Regions from separate parts of the Allokutzneria oryzae genome, predicted to be linked through region 1. Evidence: riboswitches for the same ligand, from Rfam matches in the RefSeq annotation. Region 1 holds a riboswitch; each other region holds the start of a gene.

Region 1 (5,749 bases):
CGGCGGCGGTGTTCGCAGCACCCCGCCGGGGCCCGTTCTTCTTCGTGGGTCAGTCCGTGACGCTGCCCCTCTCCGCGAGCTCGGCCAGCTCTGGCGGCAGCTCACCGGTGGCGTGGAACGCCCGCCACTGGTCGATCCCGGCGAACGTCCCGGAGGACAGCTCGTCGAGCAGGGCGCGGACCCAGGTCAGCTCCGCGTCCAGCAGCGCCAGCTCGTACTCGTTCTCGATCAGGAACAGCCGAGGGAGCTCTTCGCTGTGCTGCTCGAACGCTTCACGCTTGTCGGTCGCCTCCCGCTCCACCAGGTCCAGCCGGTGTCGCAGCAGCCGCTGGACCTCGTCCGGGGACAGCGCCGCCATCACCGACAGCCCGGCCTGGAAACGAGTGCGCTCGCGCTCGGGCACGGAGATCAGCTCGCGCACCCAGTCCACGAGCTCGGCGGAGCCCGCGTCGGTGATCCGGTAGACCGTGCGCTCGGGCCGCCCACCCTGCCGGACGGTCTCCACCGCCTCGATCAGGCCGTGCTTCTCCATGTTCCGCACGACCGTGTAGAGCGAGCCCCACTTGATGCCCATGTCCGCGTCTTTGCCGCGTGCCCGGAGCATCGAGGCCATCTCGTAGGGGTGCATCGGCCGCTGCGTGACGACCGAGAGCACCGCGAGCGCCAGCAGGTTGCCGACCTTGCGCCGCGCCACCAGGACCACCTCCTTACTCGCAGACGAGTATACGCACACGAGTATCAAATCCGGCGAAAATTTTCCGAGCTGGGAAAACGCCATCGACGCCGGACGTCTTCGCAGGTCAGAGCGAACATGAACGCACTGTTCGCGTTTGACAGCCCCGGTCCCGCCGACTCAGGATGAATTCTCACTCAAACAAGCCCTCACCAGGGCTTTCTTGCCATGCCCTTACACAGCCAGCAAGGAGGGGTCGATGATCCATGCCCGAAAACTGACCCGGCGGTTCACGGCGAGACGGGAGACCGTGGACGCCGTCCGAGGCCTGGACCTGGACGTCGAGCGCGGTCAGCTCGTGGCGGTGCTCGGCCCGAACGGAGCCGGGAAGTCGACCAGCCTGCGCATGCTCACCACGCTGCTGCCACCCACGTCCGGCACGGCGACCGTCGCGGGCAGCGACATCCGCGCCGACCCTGCCGGGGTGCGGGCGCGGATCGGCTACGTCGGCCAACGCTCCAGCGCGGGCGAGACCTTCCGGGTCCACGACGAGCTGGTGACGCAGGGGCTCGCCTACGGGCTCAGCCGGGCCGCCGCGCGGCGACGGGCGGAGGAGATGCTCGACCTGCTCGACCTCCGCGCGATGGCGAAGCGCACGCCCGGCACGCTCTCCGGCGGCCAGCGGCGCAGGCTCGACATCGCGATCGGCCTGGTGCACCAGCCCGACCTGTTGTTCCTGGACGAGCCGTCGACCGGGCTCGACCCGCAGAACCGCGCCAACATCTGGGAGCACGTGCGGCGGCTGCGCGAGCAGTACGGCACGACGATCGTGCTCACCACGCACTACCTGGAGGAGGCCGACACCATGGCCGAGCGCGTGGTGATCATCGACAGCGGCCGGATCATCGCGGACGGAACCGCCGAGGCGCTCAAGAGCGATCTGGCCGGGGACAGCGTCACCGTCACCACCGCAAGCGAACCGGAGGCGCTGCTTGCCGCCGATGTCGGGGCCTGTTTCGGTGACACCACAAGGGAAACCACCACCGTCCGGGTCAAGGTCAAGCTCGCCGACACCGCGCTGCCGGAGTTCCTGCGCGCCCTCGCCGAGAAGGACGTGCGGGTGGTCACCGCGACGTCGGCCCGCCCCACGCTCGACGACGTGTTCCTGGCGCTGACCGGGCGCAGCCTGCGCGAGGAGGAGGCGGCCGCGTGACTACCACCGACGTACTTCCTCCCGCGGAGGCACTGTTGACCAAGTTCCTGCGGGACACCAGGACCGTGTTCCTCCGCGAGCTCATGCCGACTCTGCGCCAGCCGAGCGGGCTGATCTACACGATGGGGCAGCCGCTGCTGTTCCTGGTCCTGTTCGGCTCGATGCTGGCGGGCGACAACGGCGGCGGCTCGCCGTGGCAGTGGTTCGTGCCGGGAATCCTGATCATGATGTGCCTGTCCGGGCCGATGATGGCCGGGTACTCGCTGCTGACGGAGCTGCTCAGCGGCTCGTTCGAGCGCATGCTGGTGAGCCCGCTCAGCCGGACCGCGATGCTCGTCGGCCGCACGCTCAAGGAGTTCCTGGTGTTGCTGGCGCAGGCGGCGCTGATCATCGCCGTCGCGGTGCCGCTGGGTTTCGAGCTGCGCCCGCTCGGCGTGCTCGCCGGACTGGCACTCCTGATGGTCTTCGGTGCCGGCCTGGTCGCGTTGTCCTACGTGCTGGCGATCGCGTCGCGGCCCAGCGGCGAGCTGTTCTACGGCGTCACCCAGATGGTGATGTTCCCGGTGCTGCTGTTGTCCGGGGTGTTGCTGCCCGTCAGCTCCGGCCCGGACTGGCTCCGGGTGGTCGCCGGGCTGAACCCGGTGTCCTACCTGGTGGACGCCGAGCGGGCGTTGTTCGCCGGTGGCTTCGCCGAGCCCGCCGTCCTGCACGGCGCGCTCACCGCGGTCGCGGTCGGCGCGATCGGCCTGCTCCTGGGCACGCGGGCGATGCGGCGCGGGGTCTAGCGGCCCGGCGGAGGGACGCTCGGAAGGGGGTCGCGGGGAACGGTCGGTAGCCACGTGATAACCGGAACACGCCACCATCTAGCGCTCGCTTGCAAGATCGACCACTAGATGTAGTATTCCCCGCGTCGATGGTTCGCGGCCCCGAAACGGGTCGCGAGGCAACAGGGAACCCGGTGCGACTCCGGGACTGCCCCGCAGCGGTAAATGGGAACGACCGCCGTCACCGACCCGGGAACGGGGCGGTACAGCACTGGACGTGGACGTCCGGGAAGCGACGGCCAGTAGGTTCACCGGCCCGTCCGGTGTCGCCCACGAGTCCGAACACCTGCCGTCGACGGGCACGCCACCCGGCGTGCCCGGTCCGTGGCCTCGTGGGAGGGCCGAGCGGACGACCTGACGGCCCCTCGCGGCGCCCGGGTCGGCCCTCACCCCTGCGTGGCCGCCCAGGCCGTTTCCGCCAAGCGAGCGAGGAGAGCGCCGTGTTCGTCGCCCCGGCACGACCAGGCATACCCGGCGGCCACCGGCCGCCCGCCCTCGCGCGCCTCGGCTAGCCCGAGACAGGCCCCCGGCCAGCACCCCAGACCCCGGCAGGTCCACCACCCGACGTCGCTCGACGGGCGCTCGGTCGGTGCCCCCTGCCGTCGCACTCCCCCCTTCCGGCACCGGCGAGATCTGGAGCTCCTCCTTGACCGTGCACTCAGCGGACCCCGTCACACCGTCCTCGGACCCGTCAACCACCCCCGCCGCCGTCGCGGTGATCCGGCGCGACGGCACCTCCTCCCCCTTCGACGCCACCAAGATCTCGGTCGCGGTGACCAAGGCGTTCCTCGACGTCGAAGGCCGCGAGGCGGGCACGTCCACCCGCGTCCGCGAGCTCATCGCCGAGCTCACCCTGGACGTGGAGACCGCGCTGCTGCGGCACAGCGGCCCGGACCGCCCGCTGCACATCGAGCAGATCCAGGACCAGGTCGAGCTCGCCCTGATGCGCGGCGGTCACCACAAGGTCGCCCGCGCCTACGTGCTCTACCGCGAGGAGCACGCCAAGGCCCGGTCGCAGCAGCAGGTCACCGAGGAACCACCCGCCCCGGTGGTGCCCGCCTTCACCGTGCGGCACCCCGACGGCCGGGTCGAGCCGCTGGACACCGACCGGCTCGCGCTGGTGATCGACGAGGCGTGCGCCGGCCTGGAGGCGGTGTCCGCCAAGGCGGTCCTTGCCGAGACCCTGCGCAACCTCTACGACGGCATCACGCTGGCCGAGCTGACCATCGCGCCGGTGATGGCCGCGCGCACGATGGTCGAGACCGACCCGAACTACTCCTTCGTCAGCGCCAGGCTGTTGCAGGACAAGCTCCGCCGCGAGGCGCTGGAGTTCCTGTACTCCGGTGAGCAGCAGGCCAGCCACGGCGAGATGAGCGAGCGCTACCCGGCGTACTTCGCCGAGTTCGTGCGCAGGGGCATCGAGCTGGGCCAGCTGGAGCCGGACCTGGCGAACTTCGACCTGGAGCGGCTGGGCGCGGCGCTGGTGCCGGACCGCGACCTGCAGTTCCAGTTCCTCGGCATGCAGACGCTCTACGACCGCTACCTGCTGCACAGCGACCAGCACCGCTACGAGCTGCCGCAGGCGTTCTTCATGCGCGTGGCCATGGGCCTGTCGCTGCTGGAGGCCGACCGCGACGCGCGGGCGATCGAGTTCTACAACCTGATCTCCTCCTTCGACTTCATGTGCTCGACGCCGACGCTGTTCAACGCGGGCACCACCCGGCCGCAGCTGTCCTCGTGCTTCCTCACCACGGTCGGCGACGACCTGGAGGGGATCTTCCACGGCATCAGCAACAACGCGCTGCTGTCGAAGTACGCGGGCGGTCTCGGCAACGACTGGACCCCGGTACGCGGCATCGGCGCGCACATCAAGGGCACCAACGGCCAGTCCCAGGGCGTCGTGCCGTTCCTCAAGATCGCCAACGACACTGCGGTCGCGGTCAACCAGGGCGGCAAGCGCAAGGGCGCGGTCTGCGCGTACCTGGAGACCTGGCACATCGACGTCGAGGAGTTCCTCGACCTGCGCAAGAACACCGGCGACGACCGCCGCCGCACCCACGACATGAACACCGCGAACTGGGTGCCGGACGAGTTCATGCGCCGCGTGCGCGCCGACGGCGACTGGACGCTGTTCTCCCCCGACGAGGTGCCGGACCTGCACGACGCCTACGGCCCGGAGTTCACCGAGCGCTACCGCGCCTACGAGCTGGCCGCCGAGCGCGGCGAGATCCGGGTGTTCCGCAAGCTGAAGGCGAAGGACCTCTGGCGGCGGATGCTGACCATGCTCTTCGAGACCGGTCACCCGTGGATCACCTTCAAGGACCCGTGCAACCTGCGCTCCCCGCAGCAGCACTCCGGCGTGGTGCACTCCTCCAACCTGTGCACCGAGATCACGCTGAACACCACGGTGGACGAGGTCGCGGTGTGCAACCTCGGCTCGGTCAACCTGGCGCAGCACGTCACCGCCGACGGCATCGACCACGAGCGGCTGGAGCGCACCGTGCGCACCGCGGTTCGCATGCTGGACAACGTGATCGACGTGAACTTCTACACGATCCCCGAGGCGAAGCGCTCCAACATGCGCCACCGCCCGGTCGGCCTGGGCCTGATGGGCTTCCAGGACGCGCTGTTCACGCTGCGGGTGCCGATGGCGTCCGACGCGGCCGTGGAGTTCGCCGACCGCAGCATGGAGGAGATCAGCTACTACGCGATCTCCGCCTCCGCCGAGCTGGCCGCCGAGCGGGGCAGGTACGAGACCTTCGAGGGTTCCCTGTGGAGCAAGGGAATCCTGCCGATCGACTCGGTGGAGCTGCTGGCCGGGGCGCGCGGCACCGACCTCGACCTGGACCGTTCGTCCACTTTGGACTGGGAAACGCTGCGGGCCCGCGTCGTCGAGGTCGGCATGCGCAACTCCAACGTCATGGCGATCGCGCCGACGGCCACCATCGCCAACATCACCGGCGTCGGACAGTCCATCGAGCCGCTGTACCGCAACCTCTACGTGAAGTCGAACATGTCCGGCGACTTCACCGTGGTCAA
Region 2 (5,749 bases), on a different contig from region 1:
CTCCGTGGTCGCGACAGGCCGAGGCCAGCTCCGCCAGCGGCGCCAGGTCGCCGTCCACCGAGAACACCGAGTCGGTCACCACCAACGCCCGTTTGCGCGTGCGGCCGGCCAGCGCCGCGCGGAAGGCTTCGACGTCGCGGTGCGGCACCACGACGGTCTCCGCCCTCGACAGGCGCCCGCCGTCGATGAGCGAGGCGTGGTTGTACTCGTCGGTGACCAGGACCGTGCCCGGCCCGGACAGGGCCGCGATCACGCCGAGGTTGGCGGCGTAGCCCGTGGCGAAGACCAGAGCCGACGGGAAACCGCAGAACTCCGCGAGCTCGGACTCCAGCTCCGCGTGCAGGTCCGTGGTGCCGGTGACCAGGCGGGAGCCCGTCGAGCCCGCGCCCCACGCCAGCGCGGCCTCCGCCGCCGCCGTGGTGACCCTCGGGTCGCGGGTGAGGCCGAGGTAGTCGTTGCCCGCGAGGTCGAGCACCGTGGCCGTCTCGGGGCGGGGCCGCAGGGTCCGGGTCAGCCCGGCCTTCGCCCGTGCCGCCGCCCGGGTGTCCAGCCAGTCGAAGACTTCGCTTCCAGTGCGCAACGTCACGGTCCGCAGTCTCGCACTGCCCGGTTACGGTCGTGCCCGTGCGGGCGGCGGACGAGGTGACCAGCGGGCTTGACCTGTTCGACCCCGGATTCGTCGCCCGCCCCGACGAGCCCCTCGCGTCGCTGCGCGAGCACGCTCCGGTGCACCACGACCCGAGGACGGGGTTGTGGCTGGTCAGCAGGCACTCCGACATCCGAGCGGTGCTCGCCGCCCCGGAGACTTTCCATCCTGACAACGCTCTGACGGCCGTGACGCCGCTGCCGGTGCCGACGCTGCGCATGCTGGCGGGGGCGGGCTTCGCGCTGCCGCCGACCCTGGCCAACAACGGCACCGACAGCCACACCGGACTGCGTCGCGTGGTCGCCTCGTTCCTCACCCCGGCGCGGGTCCAGCACGCGATGGAGCTGACCAGCCGGCTCGCCGCCGACGGTGTCGAGCGGGCGCGGCAGGAGCTCGCGGAGAACGGGCAGTGCGATCTGGTCGAGCTGATCGCGCGGGACCTGCCGTGCCTGGTGCTGCTGCACCTGCTCGGCATCGGCGACGTGGACCTGCCGGTGCTCAAGGCGTGGAGCAAGGCGTCGCTGGAGCTGTTCTGGGGCAACCCCGATCCGCTGCGCCAGCGGGAGCTTGCCGAGCAGGCCGCCGAGTTCCACCAGTGGCTCGCCTGCCGGGTCAGGGCGGCGCGGCCGGGCCAGCCGGACCTGTTCGGCGCGCTGGCGGCGCACCGCAAGCCGTCTCGGCGCCCGCTGCGCGTCGCCGAGGCGGTCGGGGTCTGCTACTTCCTGTTGATCGCCGGGCAGGAGACCACGACGCAGCTGCTGAGCACGTTGCTGCGCCGCTGCGTCGAGCGCGAGGACCTCTGGCGCGGGCTGAGCGGCGGTGATGCCGGGCTCGCCGCCGACTGCGTCGAGGAGGTGCTGCGCCGCGAGCCGCCGGTGATCACGTGGCGGCGGGTGACCGGGGACGCGACCACGCTGGGCGGAGTGGAGCTGCCGGCGCGGGCGCAGCTGCTGCTGATGCTCGCGGGCAGCGGCTCCGACCCCGAGGTCTTCACCGAGCCGGAGAACCTGTGCCCCGGACGGCCGGGCGCGCGGCGGCACCTCGCCTTCGGCCACGGCAGGCACTTCTGCCTCGGCGCGGGGCTCGCGCGGGCGGAGGCGGCTGTGGTGCTCGACACCGTGGCGCGCGCACTGCCCGACCTCCGCCTCCTGGAGCCCGATCCCCCCATGCTCGGCCTCCTGTCCTTCCGCGCCCCCACCCGGCTGCTTGTCGGCCATTCGCGGGCTTATGGACGTGTTCAGGCGCGCTGAGCGGTCTATAAGCCCGCGAATGGCATCAGGAGGTTGCGCGGGCGTAGGTGCCGGAGCCGAAGACGATCTTGTTGTCGCGGAAGGTCAGGATCTCGCTGACCAGGTTGCCGCGCTCGTTGCGGTAGTTGATCACGATGGTGTCCAGGCCGAGGTACACGCCCTCGACGGTGAAGTGCAGGTCGGGCAGGAACTTCAGGCCGGTCGCCCAGTACTCCCGCAGCGCCGCCTTGCCGACCACGCGGCCGTCGCCGCCCAGCAGCCGCGCCGCGACCGGGGAGTGGAACACCACGTCGTCGGCGTAGTGCTCCAGGATCCGGTCGAGGTCGTGGGAGTTCCACCGCTGCTCCCAGTCGCGGGCGAATTCCTCGGCGAAGTTCATGTCCATGGCGCATACCTACCAGCGCGAAACCGGACTGTCGCGGCGGTTTCCCACGGTGTGTGATGATGCGGGGGAAGACGCAAGGGGAGCGCGAGGAAACCGGTGCGAGTCCGGTGCGGTCCCGCCACTGTGACCGGGGAGCGGACCCCAGCTGTGACCACGGCCGACCGGCCGGAAGGTCGGGGACACCGCCGCGATCCGGGAGCCAGGAGACTCACCCCCCTTGCCGGGCGCGCGGCCGCGCGTCCGACCCCTACCCGGGCGTGGACACCCGAGGAAGGAACAGCGCTGGTGACCGCTCGTTATCCGTTCTCCGCCGTTGTCGGGCACGAGGACCTGAGGCTGGGGCTGCTGCTCAACGCGGTGCACCCCGGCATTGGCGGGGTCCTGGTCCGCGGCGAGAAGGGCACGGCCAAGTCGACCATCGTGCGCGGGCTGGCGGCGCTGCTGCCCACCCTGGAGGCGGTCCGCGACTGCCGCTTCGCCTGCGACCCGCACCGGCCGGACCCCGGCTGCCCCGACGGCCCGCACCCCTCCGGCGCGCCCGCGACCACCAAGCCGTCCAGCCTGGTGGAGCTGCCCGTCGGCGCCACCGAGGACCGCCTGGTCGGCTCGCTGGACCTGGAGCGCGCGCTGACCGAGGGCGTTCGCGCATACCAGCCCGGCCTGCTCGCGGCCGCGCATCGCGGGGTGCTCTACGTCGACGAGGTCAACCTGCTGCACGACCACCTGGTGGACCTGCTGCTGGACGCCGCCGCGATGGGGCGCGCGCACGTCGAGCGCGACGGGGTCTCCGTCTCGCACGCCTCCTCCTTCCTGCTGGTGGGCACGATGAACCCGGAGGAGGGCGAGCTGCGGCCGCAGCTGCTCGACCGCTTCGGGCTGACCGTCCAGGTCAACGCCTCCCGCGATGTGGCAACGCGGACCGAGGTGGTGCGCCGCCGCCTCGCCTACGAAGCCGATCCCGCCGGTTTCGCGCAGCAGTGGGAGAAGGCCGACGCCGAGCTCGCGGAGAGCATCGTCGCCGCCCGTGCCGCGCTGCCCGGGATCGCGTTGCCGGACTCCGAGCTGCGCCGCATCGCCGCGGTGTGCGCGGCTTTCGAGGTGGACGGCATGCGAGCCGACCTCGTGGTCGCCCGCGCGGCGATCGCCCACGCCGCGTGGCGCGGAGGGGACGCCGTCACGGAGAACGACGTCGAGGTCGCGGTTCGGCTCGCGCTGCCGCACCGTCGGCGCCGCGATCCCTTCGACGAGCCGGGGCTGGACTCCGAGCAGCTGGAGCAGGCCCTCCGCGACGCCGCCGAGCACGCCGAAGAGCCCGAACCCCCGGAGGACGACGGGCCGGGCGGGGGTGGCGGGGCTCCGCGGAATGACTCGCAGCAAGCCGAAGCGCCGCAACAGCAGGAGCAGCCCGAGCAGGGGCAATCGGGCCAAGGAGGAGGGGAGCAGGCGCCTGCCAAGCCCGCGCCGCAGTTCCGCGCCCGCCTGCTCCAGGTGCCCGGTCTTGGCGAAGGCGCGCCTGGACGGCGTTCCCGCGCGCGCTCGTCCTCCGGCCGCGTGGTTCGAGCCTCCACTGTGGACGGACACGGCGTGCACCTGACCGCGACGGTCCAGGCCGCGGCGCCGCACCAGCACGCGCGCGGGCGCAGCGGCTCCGGCCTGGAGCTGCGCTCCGGCGATCTCCGCCGCGCGGTGCGCGAGGGGCGCGAGGGCAACCTCGTCCTCTTCGCGGTGGACGCCTCCGGCTCCATGGCGGCACGGGCGCGGATGTCGGCGGTGACCGGCGCGGTGCTGTCTCTGCTGCGCGATGCCTACCAACGGCGGGACAAGGTCGGCCTGATCACCTTCAGGGGCCGCGAAGCCGAGGTCGCGCTCCCGCCAACGTCCTCAGTGGACGCGGCGGCCACGCGGTTGCGGAACCTCCGCACCGGAGGGCGCACCCCGCTCGCCCACGGACTGCTCGCCGCACGCAAGCTCCTTGCCGCTGAACGACTTCGGGACCCGCGTCGGCGTCCGCTGCTGGTGCTCGTCACCGACGGCCGGGCCACCGTGCCCGCGAGCCAGGGCGGCGACGCGCTGCACGACGCGATGCGAGCCGCCGCGCTCCTGGAAGCCGATGGCGTCGCCAGTGTCGTCGTGGACTGCGAGAACGGCGTCGTGCGGCTGGGGCTGCCCGACAGGCTCGCGCTCGCGCTGGGCGGGACCTGCCTCCAGCTCGCCGAACTGTCCGCTGAGCAGGTGGCCGGGGTCGTCCGCGCCGCTCGCGCCGCATAGGAGGGAACCGCTGTGCCACAAGGACAACCTTCCGTCGTCCCCGCCGACGGGAAGACCACGCGGCAGCGCAGGAACCGGCCGCTGGTGGTCGTGCACACCGGGGAGATGAAGGGCAAGTCCACCGCCGCGTTCGGCCTCGCGCTGCGCGGCTGGAACCAGGGCTGGGACATCGGTGTGTTCCAGTTCGTCAAGTCCGCCAAGTGGAAGGTCGGCGAGGAGGCCGCGTTCCGCGCGCTCGGCAGGCTGCACGAGAGCACCGGAGAAGGTGGCCCCGTCGAGTGGCACAAGATGGGCGAGGGCTGGTCCTGGTCGCGGAAGAAGGGGACCGAGGAAGACCACGCCGGGGCGGCGCGCGAGGGGTGGCGGGAGATCGCCAGCAGGATCGCGGAGCAGCGGCACGACCTCTACGTGCTCGACGAGTTCACCTATCCGCTGCACTGGGGCTGGATCGACGTGGACGAGGTCGTCGCGGTGCTGCGGGACCGGCCCGGCCACCAGCACGTGGTGGTCACCGGGCGGAACGCGCCCCGGGCGCTGGTCGACGCCGCCGACCTGGTGGTCTCGATGACCAAGGTGAAGCACCCGATGGACGTCGGTCAGAAGGGGCAGCGGGGTATCGAGTGGTGACCCTGCCGCCTCGTGTCGTCCTCGCCGCGCCCGGCTCCGGGTGCGGCAAGACGACGGCGTCCACCGGCCTGGTCGCGGCGCTGCGCCGGGCAGGGCACCGGGTCGCGCCGTTCAAGGTCGGCCCGGACTACATCGACCCCGGCTACCACGCGGTCGCCGCTGGCAGGCCGGGCCGCAACCTCGATCCGGTCCTGGTCGGTGAGCACCGGATCGCCCCGCTGCTCGCGCACGGCGCCCAGGACGCCGACATCGCGGTGATCGAAGGCGTGATGGGCCTGTTCGACGGCAGGTCCGGCACGCGGAGCTTCGGCTCCACCGCGCACGTGGCGAAGCTGCTGGACGCGCCGGTGGTCCTGGTGGTGGACGCCAGGGGCCAGGGCCGCAGCCTCGCCGCGCTGCTGCACGGGTTCCGGGGCTTCGACGCCGAGGTCCGGCTGGCCGGTGTGCTGCTCAACCGCGTCGGCTCCGCGCACCACGAGCAGGTCCTGCGCGAGGCGTGCGACGAGGTCGGTCTCGACGTGGTCGGGTGCCTGCCGCGCCGCGAGGAGCTGGATGTGCCGTCGCGGCACCTCG
Region 3 (5,749 bases), on a different contig from region 1:
CGCCCGCGGCGCTGGTCGGCCTGCCCCGCCCCGACGCGATCTTCGTCGGCGGCGGTGGCCCCGAGGTGGTCGCGGCCTGCTCGGCGGTGGGCGCGGAGCGCGTCGTGGTCGCGCTGACCGCGCTCGACCGCTTCGGGGCGTCCCGTGACGCGCTGCGGCACTCCGGCTACGTTGTGGACGGCTGCCAGCTCACGGCGAACCGCCTGGCGACCATGCCGGACGGCGCGAGCCGCTTCGTGGCCACCCACCCCGTCATCCTCCTCTGGGGCCGCCGCCGCTCCCAGTAGCCCTCCCCGGGCCATTCGCGGGCTTATGGACGTCTCCTGAGCTCTGAACAGGTCCATAAGCCCGCGAATGGCGAGGAGATAGGGTTTCGGGGTGATCGGGTTGTTTGCGGTGACGGCCAAGGGGCGTCGTTCCGCGGGGGAGCTCGCGGCGCACCTCGGAGCCGATGCCGCTGTCGTCGAAGGAGCGGTCAAACCCGCGTTGCGGCGGATGTGGCCGCGGCTGGGAGCCGCGGTGTTCTTCCTCTCAACCGGGGCGACGGTGCGGCTCATCGCGCCGGTGCTCGCCGACCGGCATGGCGATCCCGCTGTGGTCTGCGTCGACGAGGAGAGCGGGTACGCCGTCGCGCTCACCGGCGGACCAGCCGCCAACGCGCTCGCCGACCGGGTCGGCGAGTTCCTCGGCTGCCGTCCCGTCGTCACCACCGCCGCCGAGTCCGTCGGCGCGACCGTGCTCGACGAGATGGTCGAGCTGCTCGACGCCACCGTGGACGGCGAGCTCGCCGACTGCGCCGAGGCACTGCTCGCCGGGGAGCCGGTGCGCGTCGTCAACCCGTTGCGGTTTCCGTTGCCCGCCATGCCGTCCAACGTGACCGTGCACGATGAGCTGACGCCCAGTGGTCCACTGTGGACTGTCCTGGTCGATGACCGGCTCCTGCCCGCCGAGGGGCGGGTGCTTCGGCTGGTGCCCAGGACCCTGGTGATCGGGGTCGGCTCGTCGAGCGGAGTGCCCGCGAGCGCGGTGACCGGCCTGCTCGCCGAGCTGGCGGAGCGCTCCGAGCTGGACCTGCGGGCGGTGCGGGCCTTCGCCACCGTCGACGCGAAGTCCGGGGAGCAGGGCATCCTCGACGCCGTCGAGGACCACGGTTTCTGGCAGGACAGCTCGGCGGAGCTGCTGCACTACCCGGCGGGCACCCTCGCCGGGGTCGATGTGCCCAACCCGAGCGAGGCCCTGCGCGCCGAGGTCGGCACCCCCAGTGTGGCCGAGGCCGCCGCACTGCACGCCGCCGGCCAGCTGGCCGCTGGCGCCCCGGTCGAGCTGGTGGTGGCGAAGCTCAAGGGGGACAAGGCCACCGTGGCCGCCGCGCGGGTCCGGCCGCGCGGGCGGCTGGTCGTGGTGGAGGTAGGACCCGGCGCGGAGGACCTGCGGACCCCGCGCGCCGAGTCGGAGCTGCGCCGCGCCGCCGTCGTTGTCGGTCTCGAAGCCGACGTGGACCGCGTCCGGCACCTGCTGCGGCTGGGGACCGAGGTGCGGATCAGCGCGCCCGGCGACGAGCGGCAGCGCGCTGCCGAGGCGGTGCGGCTGGCGGAGGAGGGGCAGGCGGTCGCGCTGATCGGCTCCGGCGCGGTCACCGGTCCCGCGCTGGAGCAGGCCGACGAGCGGATCGAGGTCGCCGGGGTGCCCGGGGTGAGCACGGCGCTGGCGGCTGCCGCCGAGCTGGGGGCTCCGCTCGGTCACAACCACGCGGTGATCTGCCTGGCCGACCCGGCGACCCCGTGGCCGGTGACCGAGCAGCGGGTGCGCGCCGTGGCCGAGGCCGACCTCGTCGTCTGCCTCCAGGACAACGCCGAGTGGCGGCTGGGCGCCGCTCTCGACCTGCTCCGGCTGCACCGTCCGCCGAAGACCCCGGTCGGCGTCGCCGGGCCCGGTGTGCCCGCCACCGTGGCGACGATCACCACGTTCGACCCGGAGGCCGTTCCCGCCTCCGCCACGGTGATCGTGGGCAGCTCGCGGACCAGCGCGGTCGCCGGGCGAATGGTGACACTTCGCTGACCAATGCATTGATGCGCAAGCGGTAGCACGTTGTGATGAAAGGATGCTGCTCGCCCTTGCCGCACAACGGCATTCGGGTGTGCCATGGAAGTGCCCGTGTGACGAGGTAACACGTCCCAGGTGGGAGGTGGGAAATTGCGAGCACTGGCCTGGATGAAATCCGTGGCCCCGGCATTGTCGACCACCGGAGATCCTCCGTCACCGCTGGGTTGAGCGAGACGGCCCGGTCAACGAGTCGCAGGCCCGGTACTCCGGCTGAACCAACGACGCAGTACTGCTGAACGTGTGAGCGGGTATGCGGATCCTTGAGATACCACCCGCGAAAGAGACGACGAAGTGTACGGTCAGGTGGGGACCGTGAGCTCGTCGATTTCTGTGAGAGTTTCACGTTCGCCGACCCGCTTTGCCTGCCCCTCCCGCCGCCCGGGGCAGGCAAAGCCCATTTTCGCTCCTATTCCGTTTCCTTTCTCACTTCCGCCGCGCCCCCTGCCCCGCGCGGCCGCCCAAGATCACATCGGTGACACGGGCCGGGTTCAACCTCCATCAGCCGGATTGACGGGCGCCTCGTGCTGCCCCCACGATTCCTGCGCTGGTAGCGCAGGAACCCGGTGTGAGTCCGGGACGGTCCCGCCACTGTGACCGCTTCGACCTTCAGTCACGTCGAAGCCGGGAGTCAGGAACTCGTGCCAGCCGTGTGCCACGCCGTGGCACGCGCGCACACCCCTCGGGCGAGGCACCCAGGAGGTTCCTTTCATGACGTCCCTCGACGCCCAGGCGCAGGCTCCCAGCGGCGCGTGGACCGCGCAGGAACGACGCGGGCTCTTCGGCATCATCGGCGCGATCGTGCTGCTGCACGTCGCGGGCATCGGGCTCTACCTGGCTTACGCCGACCGGTTCCCCGGCTCCGGCATCCTCGCGTCGGCGGGCGCGATCGCCTACGTGCTCGGCGTCCGGCACGCCTTCGACGCCGACCACATCGCCGCCATCGACGACACCACGCGGCTGATGTTGTTGCGTGGCAAGCGTCCCATGGGGGTCGGCTTCTTCTTCGCGATGGGCCACTCCTCGGTCGTGCTGCTCCTCGCGGTGATCGTCTCGCTGGCCGCCGGCACCATCGCGGAGTCCGAAGTGGACGGTGTCAAGGAGATCACCGGAACTATCTCGATGGTCGTGGCGATCTCGTTCCTGCTGCTGGTCGCGGTCCTCAACGCCGGTGTGCTCAGGTCGCTCGGCGGGCTGTGGCGGAAGATGCGGCGCGGTCAGATGGCCGAGGCCGAGGTCGAGCGCGTGCTGATGAACCGCGGCGTGTTCAACCGGCTCCTCGGCGGCAGGCTGCGCGTGCTGATCCGCTCTTCGTGGCACATGTACCCGGTGGGCTTCCTGATGGGACTCGGACTGGAGACAGCCTCGGAGGTCACCCTGCTCGGGCTCACCGCCACCACCGCGACCGGTGGGCAGTTGCCGTTCGTCGCGGTGCTGAGCCTGCCGCTGATCTTCGCGGCGGGGATGAGCACGTTCGACACGCTGGACTCGCTCCTGATGACCCGCGCGTACTCGTGGTCCTACCGCAACCCGGTGCGGACGTTGTTCTACAACACCGTCACCACCGCGATCACCGTGCTGATCGCCGCGTTCGTCGTCATCGTCTACGTGTCGCAGCTGCTCGCGGAGAAGGCCGGGCTGACCTGGCTGGCCGCGATCGGCGACATCTCCGAGCAGTTCGAGGTCATGGGCTACGGCATCGCGGCGACCTTCCTGCTCGCGTGGGGCGGCGCGGTGCTGTGGTGGAAGGCCCGCGGCTACGAGGACCGGCACCCGGCGATCCCGGCGGGCGAGGAGTAATGGAGATGGTCACAGTCGCGGGCGAGGAGATGTGCTCGGCGGCGCGGATCGGCATGCTTAGCGGTCATGCAGGCTGAGCAGCACTATCTCGCCGGACTTGACCTCGCCGGGCGGCGGGTCGTCGTGGTCGGCGCGGGCACGGTCGCCCAGCGCCGGCTGCCGCGCCTGGTCGCCTCCGGTGCGGTCATCGAGGTCATCTCGCCGGAGGCGACCCCGGCAGTCGAGGCGATGGCGACCGCAGGGGAGTTCACCTGGACCCGCCGGACCTACGCCGACGGGGACCTCGACGGCGCCTGGTACGTGCTCGCGTGCACCGACGACACCGACGTGAACGCGGCGATCACCGCGGAGGCCGAACGCAACCGCGTGTTCTGCGTGCGCGCCGACGTCGCCCGGCTCGGTACGGCTGTGACCCCGGCGGTCGGCGAGCACGACGGGCTGCTGCTGGGAGTGCTGGCGGGCGGCGAGCACCGCCGCTCGGCCGCCGTGCGCAACGTCGTGCTGGACGCGCTGCGCGAGGGCGTGATCACCGATGTCGCCGAGCGGCAGCTGCCGGGCGTCGCGCTGGTCGGCGGTGGGCCGGGCGACCCGGAGCTGATCACGGTCCGGGGGCGGCGGCTGCTCGCCAGAGCGGACGTGGTGGTCGCCGACCGGCTGGCCCCGCGCGAGCTGCTGGAGGAGCTGCCGCCGAACGTGCTCGTCGTCGACGCGGCGAAGATCCCGTACGGCCGCGCCGCCAGCCAGGACGTGATCAACTCGACGCTGATCGAGCACGCGAAGGCGGGGAAGTTCGTGGTGCGCCTCAAGGGCGGCGACTCCTACGTCTTCGGCAGGGGCTTCGAGGAGCTGCTGGCCTGCGCCGAGGCCGGGGTCCCGGTCACGGTGGTGCCTGGCGTGACGAGCGCCTTCGCGGTGCCCGCTGTCGGCGGCGTTCCGGTGACCCACCGGGGGGTCGCGCACGAGGTCGTGGTCGTCTCCGGCCACGTCAGCCCGTCGGACGAACGGTCCCTTGTGGACTGGCCAGCGCTGGCGAAGCTGCGCGGAACCCTGGTGCTGATGATGGCGGTGGAGCGCGCCGACGCCTTCGCCACGACGCTGATCGAGCACGGCCGCGAACCGTCGACGCCGGTCGCGGTGGTCCAGGAGGGCACGACCCGTGCCCAGCGGGTGGTCCGCACGACGCTGGACAAGCTCGGCGCGACGGTGACGGCCGAAGCGATCCGCCCCCCGGCGATCATCGTCATCGGTGAGGTCGCCGGTCTGACCCCCTGACCCCGCGCCACCGCCGTCGCGGCGGTGGGAACTCGCGTTTTGTAGGCATAACGCGAGTTTCAGGGGCGTTTTCGCGCAAGATGCCTACAAAACGCGACAACCCCCCACCCGGATGGGCGAGGGGTTGTCGCGTTATGCCGGTGGGCTAGTGGGACGGCGTGTTGAAGCGCTTGCGGCCGCCCGTGCCCCGGTTCTGGCGGGTGGCGCGGTCGCCGCCGCGGTCCTCCCACTTCTGGTGGCCGCGGTCCTCGCGGTAGCCGCCACCGTTGCCGCGCTCCGGACGACGCCACTCCTCACGCGGGGTGCGGCCGCCCGGGCGGTCCTCGCCCCGGAAGCCGCCGCGAGCGGGACGGTCGTCGTTGCGGAAGCCGCCGCGAGCCGGGCGGTCGTCGCCCCCGCGGAAGCCGCCGCCACGGGCGGGCCGGTCGTCGCCGCCGCGGAAGCCGCGGTCGCCGCGGTCGTCGTTGCGGAAGCCCCGGTCACCACGGTCGTTGCGGTCGCCCCGGAAGCCGCGGTCCTCGCGGAAGCCGCCGCGCTCGCCCCGGTCCTCGCGGAAGCCGCGGGACGGGCGGTCGCC

What was found. Region 1 has a riboswitch for cobalamin ahead of ACFFQA_RS08635 (ribonucleoside-diphosphate reductase subunit alpha). Riboswitches for the same ligand answer to the same signal wherever they lie in the genome.
Region 2: it holds a riboswitch for cobalamin, as region 1 does, so the genes downstream of both, ACFFQA_RS29865 (putative cobaltochelatase) here and ACFFQA_RS08635 (ribonucleoside-diphosphate reductase subunit alpha) in region 1, are expected to answer to the same signal.
Region 3: it holds a riboswitch for cobalamin, as region 1 does, so the genes downstream of both, ACFFQA_RS29900 (HoxN/HupN/NixA family nickel/cobalt transporter) here and ACFFQA_RS08635 (ribonucleoside-diphosphate reductase subunit alpha) in region 1, are expected to answer to the same signal.

The regions. Positions count from the first base shown of each region.
Region 1 is NZ_JBHLZU010000007.1:3,664-9,412, forward strand. Features, by position in the region: gene ACFFQA_RS08620 (PadR family transcriptional regulator) at 50-694, opposite strand; gene ACFFQA_RS08625 (ATP-binding cassette domain-containing protein) at 933-1,886, shown strand; gene ACFFQA_RS08630 (ABC transporter permease) at 1,883-2,671, shown strand; cobalamin riboswitch at 2,784-3,018, shown strand; gene ACFFQA_RS08635 (ribonucleoside-diphosphate reductase subunit alpha) at 3,357-5,749, shown strand, end outside.
Region 2 is NZ_JBHLZU010000026.1:274,687-280,435, forward strand. Features, by position in the region: gene ACFFQA_RS29850 (8-amino-7-oxononanoate synthase) at 1-586, opposite strand, end outside; gene ACFFQA_RS29855 (cytochrome P450) at 625-1,896, shown strand; gene ACFFQA_RS29860 (nuclear transport factor 2 family protein) at 1,922-2,281, opposite strand; cobalamin riboswitch at 2,369-2,490, shown strand; gene ACFFQA_RS29865 (putative cobaltochelatase) at 2,564-4,549, shown strand; gene cobO (cob(I)yrinic acid a,c-diamide adenosyltransferase) at 4,562-5,176, shown strand; gene ACFFQA_RS29875 (cobyrinic acid a,c-diamide synthase CobB) at 5,179-5,749, shown strand, end outside.
Region 3 is NZ_JBHLZU010000026.1:284,414-290,162, forward strand. Features, by position in the region: gene cbiE (precorrin-6y C5,15-methyltransferase (decarboxylating) subunit CbiE) at 1-287, shown strand, start outside; gene ACFFQA_RS29895 (cobalamin biosynthesis protein) at 379-2,058, shown strand; cobalamin riboswitch at 2,606-2,759, shown strand; gene ACFFQA_RS29900 (HoxN/HupN/NixA family nickel/cobalt transporter) at 2,812-3,900, shown strand; gene cobA (uroporphyrinogen-III C-methyltransferase) at 3,967-5,172, shown strand; gene ACFFQA_RS29910 (DEAD/DEAH box helicase) at 5,318-5,749, opposite strand, start outside.